2 regions of the Paeniglutamicibacter sp. GQ140 genome follow, and region 1 is predicted to be linked to the other one. Evidence: predicted binding sites of a transcription regulator. Region 1 holds the regulator's gene; the other holds the start of a gene.
What was found. Region 1 encodes LexA, which represses DNA repair genes until DNA is damaged. Its sites were predicted from a motif close to TCGAACANNTGTTCGA; they were not measured.
Positions count from the first base shown of each region.

Region 2: a site for LexA is predicted at 2,133-2,148, ahead of AC6CHY_RS12565 (DNA polymerase III subunit alpha). Genes of this name have one in related genera too.

Region 1 is NZ_JCAXDW010000003.1:334,135-339,323, reverse strand. It holds gene AC6CHY_RS06350 (histidinol-phosphate transaminase) at 1-176, opposite strand, end outside; gene AC6CHY_RS06345 (LysM peptidoglycan-binding domain-containing protein) at 291-677, opposite strand; gene lexA (transcriptional repressor LexA) at 966-1,685, shown strand; gene AC6CHY_RS06335 (ATP-dependent DNA helicase) at 1,804-3,810, opposite strand; gene hflX (GTPase HflX) at 3,803-5,189, opposite strand, start outside.
Region 2 is NZ_JCAXDW010000008.1:39,198-44,386, reverse strand. It holds gene AC6CHY_RS12565 (DNA polymerase III subunit alpha) at 1-1,997, opposite strand, end outside; gene AC6CHY_RS12560 (dihydrolipoyl dehydrogenase family protein) at 2,264-3,628, opposite strand; gene AC6CHY_RS12555 (hypothetical protein) at 3,770-4,081, opposite strand; gene AC6CHY_RS12550 (VOC family protein) at 4,285-4,725, shown strand; partial or broken gene AC6CHY_RS12545 (AAA family ATPase) at 4,759-5,189, shown strand, end outside.

The sequences.
Region 1 (5,189 bases):
GCGGCCGCCGAGACCTCTTCGACAATGGCGCGATGCACTTCGGCGGGGACCGGGTGGGTGTTTTCGTTGACGTTCAGCTGGATGGGGACGTCAATCTGGGGTGCGCCGTAGGGTTCGAGACCTTGAAGATTTTCTCGCAGGGGCAGATTTGCCAGGCGATTTAGCCGTTCATTCACGGGTCAAGTCTACGGCGGGGGCAGGTGGGCCCGAGAATCATGGCCGGCGCCAAGGGTAATAATCGGTTCGCAATGAGCCGATGCGGCGCCCGAGGACACGGCCGGGGCAGGGCCCTAGCTTCCGGTGGGAACGAAGAGTTCGGCGCCCGGGAGCAGCACGGAGCTGTTGAGGTTGTTGAGGTCGCCGATCTGGCGGACCGCTTCGCGGGGTTCGAGTTGCGGTGCGAATTCGCGGGCAATGCCCCAAAGGGTGTCTCCCTCGATGACGGTTACGCTCACTGCGTTGACGCCCAGCGGGATGTCCGCGGAAGCATTTGCCGGGGAGAGGAACAGCCCCAGGAGCATGAGCACTGCGGCGCTCACCACGAAGATGGGAAGCCCGATCAGCACGAATTTCCCGCGGCGGGTCAGTCGTAGCGGAGCCAGCGACGGCTGCGGTTCGGGCAGGTAGTCGTTGGATGTAACAAGGTGGAGCGGGGCCGAGAAAGCAGTGTTTGCCACGTCTTTGCCTTTCCTCTGAATTCGCTGGTCCGACCGGGTCCAGTTGGCCCGCAATCGAACATGCGACGGTTATTCGAACGCACCTTTCGAACATGTGTTCGTAGTGCGTATCTTATTTCTAGCACTTTTCGACGACACGTGTCCAGATCTGTTCGAACAAATCTTTGAAAGCAGTGACTTTGTCTACTAGGATGGTGGTTGTGGGGCGATGTATTTACTACACCAGCCCACACCGACAATTTGCGGCACGCGCGGGCAACCGGCGACGATCGGGATGAGGCATTGACAATGACGACCGAACAACGAACCCCTCGACGCGACGCGAAGAGCCTGACAATCCGCCAGAAGAAGGTTCTGGAAACCATCCAACGCTCCGTGAGCAGCAACGGGTACCCGCCGTCGATGCGGGAAATCGGGGACGCTGTGGGACTTGCCAGCCTCTCCAGCGTGACCCATCAGCTCAGCCAGCTCGAGAAGCTTGGCTACATCAGGCGCGATCCGCGCCGCCCGAGGGCAATGGAGATCCTGCTGCCGCTGCAGCTCAAGAGCGAGGCAAAGCTGGAGGTCGTGGAGGGCCAGTCGGAGCTCAAGGCAGCCAACGGCATGAACGTCTCGGAGCTGACGACCTCCGCCGACACCGCCATGGTCCCCCTGGTCGGGCGCATTGCCGCCGGCGGGCCGATCCTGGCCGACCAGGCGATCGAGGACGTTTTCGCACTGCCGCGCCAGCTGGTGGGGCACGGTGAGCTCTTCATGCTCAAGGTCAGCGGCGACTCGATGATCGATGCGGCCATTTGCGACGGCGACTGGGTTGTCGTGAGGCGCCAGCCCACGGCCAACAACGGCGACATCGTCGCGGCGCTGCTCGAGGACGAGGCCACCGTGAAGACCTTCCGCCAGCGTGACGGGCACACCTGGCTGCTGCCGCAGAACTCCCGATACGAACCGATCCTTGGTGACGCCGCAACCGTCATGGGCAAGGTCGTATCGGTCATGCGTTCCGTCTAGGGCCGCAGCAACAACTCATCCCCAAAACACCCGTGGGGGCCGATCACCGGATCGGCCCCCACGGGTGTTTTGCTTCCCCTGCCCATCAACCGCAAACGGGACGGGCAGCGCCAGGGGCTCAGCCTTCGCTGAGCCGTTCGAGCGCGGAGATGACGGTGGCCTTGTTCGGCGTCGCCCACAGCGGCGGCAGCGAGGCGCGCAGGAAGGTCCCGTAGCGTTCGGTGGCCAGTCGCGAGTCCAGCACCGCAACCACGCCCTTGTCATTGACCGAACGGATCAGGCGGCCCGCGCCCTGGGCCAGCCGCACCGCGGCATGGCTCGCGGCCACGGCCATGAAACCGTTTCCGCCGTGCTTGGCGATATCGCGGCTGCGCGCCGAGGAAAGCGGATCATCGGGGCGCGGGAACGGGATCTTGTCAATGATGACCAGACGGCAGGCGTTGCCCGGGACGTCCACGCCCTGCCACAGCGTCATCGTGCCAAACAGGCAGGTGTCCGGTTCGGCCGAGAACTGGTCGACCAGCGCCTTCATGCTTGATTCGCCCTGGCACAGGATGGGGATGTCCAGGCGCGCACGCAGGATTTCCGCGGCTTCCTCGGCCGCCCGGCGCGAGGTGAACAGCGCCAGGGCACCGCCGCCGGAGGCCTTGATCAGGTCCTCGATTTCGGACAGGGTCTCCTGGGACATTTGGCGCCCGGGCTTGGGCAGGTGCTTGGCAACATACAGGATGCCCTGCTTGGGGTAGTCAAAGGGGCTGCCCACGTCGACGCCGTTCCAGGTCGGTGCTCCGTCGCCCACCAGGCCCAGGGAACCGGCAACCGGCTCAAAGGCGGCGCCGATGGCCAGGGTCGCGCTGGTGAGGATGACGGTGCGGCCGTCGAACAGGCCCTCGCGCAGCTTTCCCGCGACGGACAGGGGGGCAACCATCAAGGTCGGCTGGCTGGATTCGTCGGGCTGGACATAGCCCTCCCCCGGGCTGAAGTGGCCGGGCCGCGACGCCCAGATCACCTCGCGTTCCTCGGTCATTTCAAGCATCTTGGTGCATTGATCCACCAGGTACGTGACCTGGGAGCGGGCCATCTGGCGTCCGCCGTCGGCGGGCGCGTTGGCCTCGGGCTTCGAGTCGGAGAGGACCACGCGTGCGGCCTCGGCGATCTGGTTGATGGCAGCTTCCTGGTCCTCGTTCAGCCCGCGGGCCATGAGCCCGGTGGGGACGCCCTCCAGGGCACGCTGCAGGGCCTTGGCGCCCTGGTTCAGCGCGTCCACGCTCACCGAGCAGTGCTTGCGGGCGGCCGAGGCCGCGGTCTGGACCATGTTCACCGACAGGGGCCGCGTCACCGAACTGGTCACGCGGTCCTGCAGTTCGTGGGCCTCGTCAATGATGACGGTGTCGAAGTCCGGCAGCACGGCCAGGCCCTCGAAGGCAGAGACAGCCAGCATGGCATGGTTGGTGATCACGACGTCGGCGCTGGCCGCGCGGGCACGGGCCAGTTCGCTGAAGCACTCCGAGGCCATGGGGCACTTTTGGGACCCCAGGCAGTCCATGGCGCTGACCGATACCTGGCGCCATGCCTTGTCGCTGACCCCGGGCGTGATGTCGTCTCGGTCTCCGGTGTCGGTTCGTTCGGCCCACTGGCGCAGGCGCACCACTTCCTGGCCCAGCGCCGAGCCGGGGCCATCGGAGGACCCGCCGAGGACGGGGGTGCCGGATTCCATCGAAAACAATGCGCCTTCGTCGTCGTCCGGGTAGCCGCCGCCGAGCTTGTATTGGCACACGTAGTTGGAGCGTCCCTTGACCAGGGCCACGTCCATTTCGCGCGGCAGCTTGTCCTTCAGCGAGCTCAGCAGGCGGGGCACGTCGCGGCCGACGATCTGCGCCTGCAGCGCCAGCGTTGCGGTGGAAATCACCACGGGCTTTTCCGATTCCAGCGCGTGGGCCAGCGCGGGAACCAGATAGGCCATCGACTTGCCGGTTCCGGTTCCCGCCTGCACCAGCAGGTGTTCACCGGTCTCCATGGCCCGCACGACCTGGCGGGTCATTTCGTGCTGCCCCGGCCGGCTTTGTCCGCCCATGCTGGACACTGCCTCGTCCAATAGGGCGATGACCTCTGTTTCCTCAGCCATGAATACTAAATTGCTCCACTTCTGCGGCCATGCTTTCGCGGACCTTCACCATCATGCGGGTTCCCGATTCGGTGTGTTCGACGGCCAGGATCTCGGCCTCGGCGCCGTGGAGCTTGTTGACCACGTCGCCTCGATCATAGGGAATCATCAATTCTAGTTGGACATTGGGCCTCGGGATTGCGGCGCTGATCTTTTCGAGCAGTTCCTGGATGCCTTCGCCGGTGCGTGCCGAGACGATGGCGTGGTTAGGCTCGCGCTGGCGCAGGCGCTCGACCACGAACGGGTCCGCGACATCGGCCTTGTTCAAGACCATGAGCTCAGGGATGTTTCGCGCATCGACGTCGTTGAGCACCTCGCGGACGGCCTGGATCTGGCCTTCGGGATCCGGGTGCGCGGCGTCGACCACGTGCAGGATCAGGTCCGATTCGGCAACCTCCTCCAGCGTGGAGCGGAAGGCCTCGATCAACTGGGTGGGCAGCGACTTCACGAAGCCGACCGTGTCGACGAGCGTGTAGTTCAGTCCGTCGCGGGTCTCCGCCTGGCGGACCGTCGGATCCAGCGTCGCAAACAGGGCGTTCTCGACCAGGACCCCGGCGTCGGTGAGCCGGTTGAGCAGCGAGGACTTGCCGGCGTTGGTGTACCCGACGATGGCCACCGACGGCACCGCGTTGCGCTTGCGGTTTGCCCGCTTGGCCTCGCGGGCCGGCAGCATTCCCTTGATCTCCTTGCGGAGCTTTGCCATGCGGTCGCGGATGCGGCGGCGGTCCAGTTCGATCTTCGTTTCACCCGGGCCGCGGGAGCCGATGCCGCCGCCGGCGGCACCCACGCGGCCGCCGGCCTGGCGGGACATCGATTCGCCCCAGCCGCGCAGGCGCGGAAGCAGGTATTCGAGCTGCGCCAGTTCGACCTGGGCGCGGCCCTCGTGGCTCTTGGCGTGCTGGGCAAAGATGTCCAGGATCAGTGCCGTGCGGTCAATGACCTTGACCTTGACGACGTCTTCGAGGGCACGGCGCTGCGAGGGGGCCAGCTCGGTGTCGATGATGACGGTGTCGGCCCCGGTCGCGGCAACGATTTCGCGCAGTTCCATGGCCTTGCCCGAGCCCAGGTACGTGCCGGGATCGGGTTTCGCGCGGCGTTGGACCATCCCGTCGAGCACTTCCGAACCGGCGGTTTCGGCCAGGGCGGCCAGCTCACGCAGCGAGTTTTCCGCGTCCTGGGCGGTCCCCTCGTTCCAGATGCCGGCCAGCACGACGCGCTCGAGGCGCAGCTGGCGGTATTCGACCTCGGTGACGTCCTCGAGTTCGGTGGACAGGCTTGCCCCGCGCTTCAGGGCGCGGCGTTCGGCCAGCTCCTGCTGGTCCCCGTCGGTGGACGAATGC
Region 2 (5,189 bases), on a different contig from region 1:
TCGATCTGGAAGCAGCCCAGGGTGTGGGTGGAGCGGATGAGCTCGAAGGTGGGTTCGTCGTCGAGCGGGACCAGGGCGAGGTCGATGGCGCCGCGGGGCCCGATGTAGCCGGGGATCTGCCCGGGAGCTTCCCCCCGGTGTCCCCCCGCCTTCGCGACGGCGTGTGCATCGGGGTGGATGCGGGCGATTTCCTCCAGCGCGTAGGTGATGGCCGATTGCATGCGCACCCCCAGCACGTCGAGCTTGAGCATGCCCATGGGGTCCATGTCGTGTTTGTCGAATTGGCTCATGGGCAGTCCCAGTCCGCTGGGCTCCATGGGGGTGCGGTCGCGCAGGGTGGCGTCGGAGAGGATGACTCCGCAGGGGTGCATGGAGATGTGCCGGGGCAGCCTGTCGAGGCGTTCGGTGAGGTCCACGAGCAGGTCGAGCTGCTTTTCGGTGCCGAGGCGGTCGGCGAAGGGGGCGAGTTCGGGTTTTTCCTCCAGGGCCTCGCGGAAGGACGAGGCGGAGAAGCGCCAGAGCTGCTTGGCGATCACGTCGATGTCCCCCTCCTCCATGCCCAGGGCCTGGCCGGCGTCGCGTACAGCCCCCCGGGCGCGGTAGCCGTTTTGCATGCTCATGAGGCTGACGCGCTCATGGCCGAAGCGCTCGAAGATCCGTTGGTAGATGTCGTGGCGCCTGGCGGATTCGACGTCGATGTCGATGTCGGGCAGGGTGGCGCGGTCGCGGGAGAGGAAGCGCTCGAAGAGCAGGTCGTGGGCCAGGGGGTTTACCTGGCTGATGCCGATGAGGTAGTTGACCAGGGAGGAGGCTCCGGACCCGCGGGCGGCGGAGCGCACCCCCATCCCGGTGATCATGGAGCTGACTTCGGCGACGGTGAGGAAGTAGGGGGCGAAGCCGAGGTCGGAGATGGTGGACAGTTCGGCCTGGAGGCGGTGGCGCAGCACGGTGTCGTGCGCCTGGTTCGGCAGCAGGCGGGTGATGCCGGCCTCGGCGCGGGCGGCCAGTTCGGTGTCGGGGTCCGCGGTGATGCCGATGATGTGGGCCTCGGGGACCACGGGGATGCCCCATCCCGTGTCGGCGACGGGGTCAAGGCGCGCCCAGTCGGCGAGCGCGGCGGTGTTGCGCAGCAGGGTGGCCGCCAGCGCGGAGTCGGAGGCGGCGCGGGCGATCTCGGCGGCGAGGTGGTGCATGTGCCCGGCGGGCTTGAGCCAGCCCTGCCCGTTGGGTTGGATGTCGTTGAGGGTTTCCAGGGAGCTCAGCGCCCGGGCGGAGTCCAGGACGTCGGCGGTGGCGGCCCCGTCGGGTTCCGCGTACCGGACGGCGTTGGTCAGCACGGGGGCGATGTCCAGGGAGTCGGCGCAGCGCAGCATGCGGATGGCGTGGGCGGTGCTGAGCCTGTCCCCGGGGTTGTTCAGGTGGGTGGCGATCTCCACCCTCAGGGCGTCGGGCCCCAGGAGGGTGCGCCAGGTGCGCAGTGCGGCGCGTGCCTGGGGGTAGTGGCGGTGTCCGGTGGCCAGGCCGATGTCGGAGCCCGGTCCCAGCAGGATGGTCAGCAGCGTTTCCCCCTGCGGGCCGAGCGCATGGGCGGCCAGGTCCTCGCGGGTGATGCCGACATGCCCCTTGTGCATCCCCGTGGCGGTGGTGTCCAGGTGGGCGGCGGTGACCAGGTGGCAGAGGGCGGCGTATCCGGCGCCCTTGGCGTGCCCCTTGGCCAGGGCGACGATGCGTCCCGCCGTGCGCATGGGGCGGGGCTTGCCGCCCACGGCGCGTGCGGGCGCGGGTTCAAGGATGGCCAGGTCCACCCCGAGGATGGGGTCGATTCCGTTCTCGATGCAGGACTTGAGGTGCTTGACGCTTCCGTAGAGTCCGTCGCGGTCGGTGATGGCCAGGGCGTCGGCGCCGTCGGCGAGCGCCGCGGCGACCAGGTCCCGGGGCCAGGACACCCCGTAGTGTGCGCTGAAGGCCGAGGCGACGTGCAGGTGGGTGAATCCCATGGCCGCTGTGCCTCCCTTGCCTTCCGCTTCCCGCTCCCCCTTGGGTCATGCGCTCCGGCGGGTGCCGGGGCGTGGCTTCGGGGCCCGGGCATCCTGTTGGAGCCGTGCCCGCGGGGGGGGATGACTCCATCATATTAGAACACGTGTTCTAATCAAGTCTTGCGGGACGGCAGGGCCGGCACCCCGCCCGGACGGAAGCGCGTATCCCGTCGCTGACCTGAGCCGGGACCCGTGTCGGTGAGAATGCCCACCCCACGCCCGGGCGGCTAGATCCCCTCGGTGGCCCCGAGCTTGTCGAGGGCCACCAGGTAGGCCTCGGAATAGCTGGGGAATTGCGGGACCATGTCGCGCAGGACCTTCAGCGGGGTCTCGCCCCTGATGGCCATGGATGCCAGGTGGATCCATTCGCTGGCCAGCGGGGCGATGGCCCAGGCCCCGACCAGGACCCTCCGGTGCCGGTCCACCAGGATCCCCAGGTCCCCGTGCGGGTCCTGTTCGTAGGTCCAGGGGCGGGCGATCGACTCGGGCAGGTTGACCCGGATGGAGACCGCGTCGATCCCGCGCCCCTCCGCCTGCTCGCGGGTCAGGCCCACGGCGGCGATTTCCGGGCTGGCGAACACCACGCGCGGGATCCCGTCGTAGCTCGCGCTCCGCTCCCTGCCCAGGATGCTGTCGGCGACGATGCGTCCCTGGTACTTGGCCACATGGGTGAAGGGCATGATCCCGGTGACGTCCCCGATGGCCCAGAGCCCCTCGGCGGCCCAGCAGTGCTCGTCCACCCTCACGTGCCCGCGCCCGTCGAGGGTCGCTCCGGCCCGCGCCACGTCCAGGCCTTCGGTGCGCGGGGTGCGGCCGGTGGCGAAGACGACGGCGTCGACGGCAACCTCCCCGCCCTCGCGCAGGGCAAGGATGCTGGTTCCGTCCTCCCCGCGCCGCCCTCGGGCCACGGAGCTGTTGGCCATGACCTTGACCCCGCGCTCGCGCAGGTGGGCCTCGGCGAGCGCCGAGACCTCGGGTTCCTCGCGGCCCAGGAGCCGGGCGCCGCGATTGAGCACGGTGACCTCGACCCCGAATCCGGACAGGAAGAATGCCGTCTCCAGGGCCACCGCGCTTCCGCCCACGATGGCCACCGACTTCGGCAGCGTGTCGAGCGTGTAGACCTCGCGATTGCCCCAGGCGGTGATCTCGTCCATTCCGGGGAATTCCGGAACCGCGGGCGAGGTCCCGGTGGCGATGATGATGTGGTGCGCCAGGTACTGGTTTCCGTTGGCCTCCACGTGGCCGGGGCCGGTGATGGCAGCCTTGCCGCGCACCACCGTCGCCCCGCGCTTGGCATACCCCTCGGCCTGGGCGCCGTCGTCGAGGTGCCGGGCCATGTAGTCGCGGTAGTCCCGCGCCTTCTCCCAGTCCAGGGCGCCCGCCGAGGCGCCGGCGGCCCCGTCGGCCTCGACGTTCACCTCGGGTCCCCGCAGGATGGTCTTGGAGGGGATGCAGGCCCAGTAGGCGCATTCCCCGCCGATGAGCTCGGATTCGAAGACCACGACCTTCTTGCCGGCACTCAGCAGCCGGTCGGCCGCGACCTCGCCGCCGGGTCCCATGCCGATGATCGCGGCATCGAATACTTCTTCCATGGAGCACTCCCGTGTTCGAGTTCCTCGCTGCCGTCATCCAGGCACCTTCCCCCCAGCCTTGCACCTCGCCCCTCCCGCGGCCAGTGCCGGGGGCGACGAGCCCGGCCCCCGGCCGGGCATCGGCGCCCCCGCAATTTCACGCTAGGCGCTCTCCCGGTAGGCCTCGGGCATGCGGATGATGCGCCAGCGGCCGGTCTCGACCTGGCGGGAAACCTCGAAGGTGCGCAGCGGCCCCACGCCGGCGAGCTTGACCTGCAATTGCCAGACCTCGTAGTCCACCAGCCCCGGGCCGCGCCCGCGTTCGGCGCGCAATTCCTCGGTCCACCACTTGCGCCGCTCGAACCAGCGCACCGGCTCGGCCGCCAGCTTGTATTCCCGGCCCTGCCAGCGCAGGCGGATCGGCACCCCCGCCGGCGTGCAGTCAACTTCGATCGACTGGGTAAAGATTCCCACTCGCCCACCATCCTTCCCCTCGCACCAACGCGCCCGTCGCCGCCAACCCCGGGAGGGCGTGCGGCGGCCGCGGGCCACACCCGTGCATCAACCATTTTATTAGAAACTTTGTTCTATACAAGGTGAGACTAGAACACGTGTGCGACGATTCGTTGTCTTGGTGCCCTGTTGCCGGGGTCTCACATGGGCCTATGCTGGGCTTCATGACCCCCATCACGCCCCCGTCCATCACCGCGCTCACCCTTGGCGTGCGCGACGTCCAGCGCTCGCGCGACTTCTACGTCACGGGCCTGGGTTTCCGCGAAATCAGCTTCATCCCCGGCGAGATCCTCTTCGTCCAGGCCGGGTTCGGGCTGCTCCTCGCGCTCTGGAACGTCGAATCGATGCCTGGCGAATACGGGCAGGTCGGGCACGGGACACTGGCACCGCCGCTCTCCGTGGGCCACAACACCGCCAGCGCCGAGGAGGTCAGCGAGCTCTATGCCGGCGCCCTGGCCGCCGGCGCGACATCGGTCAGCGCCCCGACCCGGCGGGAGTGGGGAGGCACCAGCGCCTGCGTGGCCGACCCCGACGGCTTCCGCTGGGACTTCGTGCACAACCCGTCCTTCGCCATCGACGACGACGGAACCGTCACCGGTGTCTAGCCGGCGCACGGACACCGTCGGGACGCCTGCCCAGTGAAGGCCTCCATCCTGCCGATCCGGCGCATCACCGAGCACCCGCTGGCCCCCGCACCCCGCGACCGGTGGCCCCACACCCTGCCGCCGGTGCGCCAGCTGCTGGAACAGGGCCTGGACCTGGGCCCGGCGACGGTCTTCGTGGGCGAGAACGGCTCGGGAAAATCGACCCTGGTGGAGGCCATCGCCCAGTGCTACGGACTCTCGCCCGAGGGCGGATCCACCGGGGCGCAACACAGCACGCGGGTCACGGAGTCGGGACTGGAGCGGCACCTGCAGCTGGCCAGGAACGTCGGCGCCAGCCGCCGCGGATACTTCCTGCGCGCCGAAACCATGCACGGGTTCTACACCTACCTGGAAGAGAACCCCTCCACGCGGCGCAGCGACCCGGAATTCCACACGATGAGCCACGGCGAGTCGTTCCTTGAACT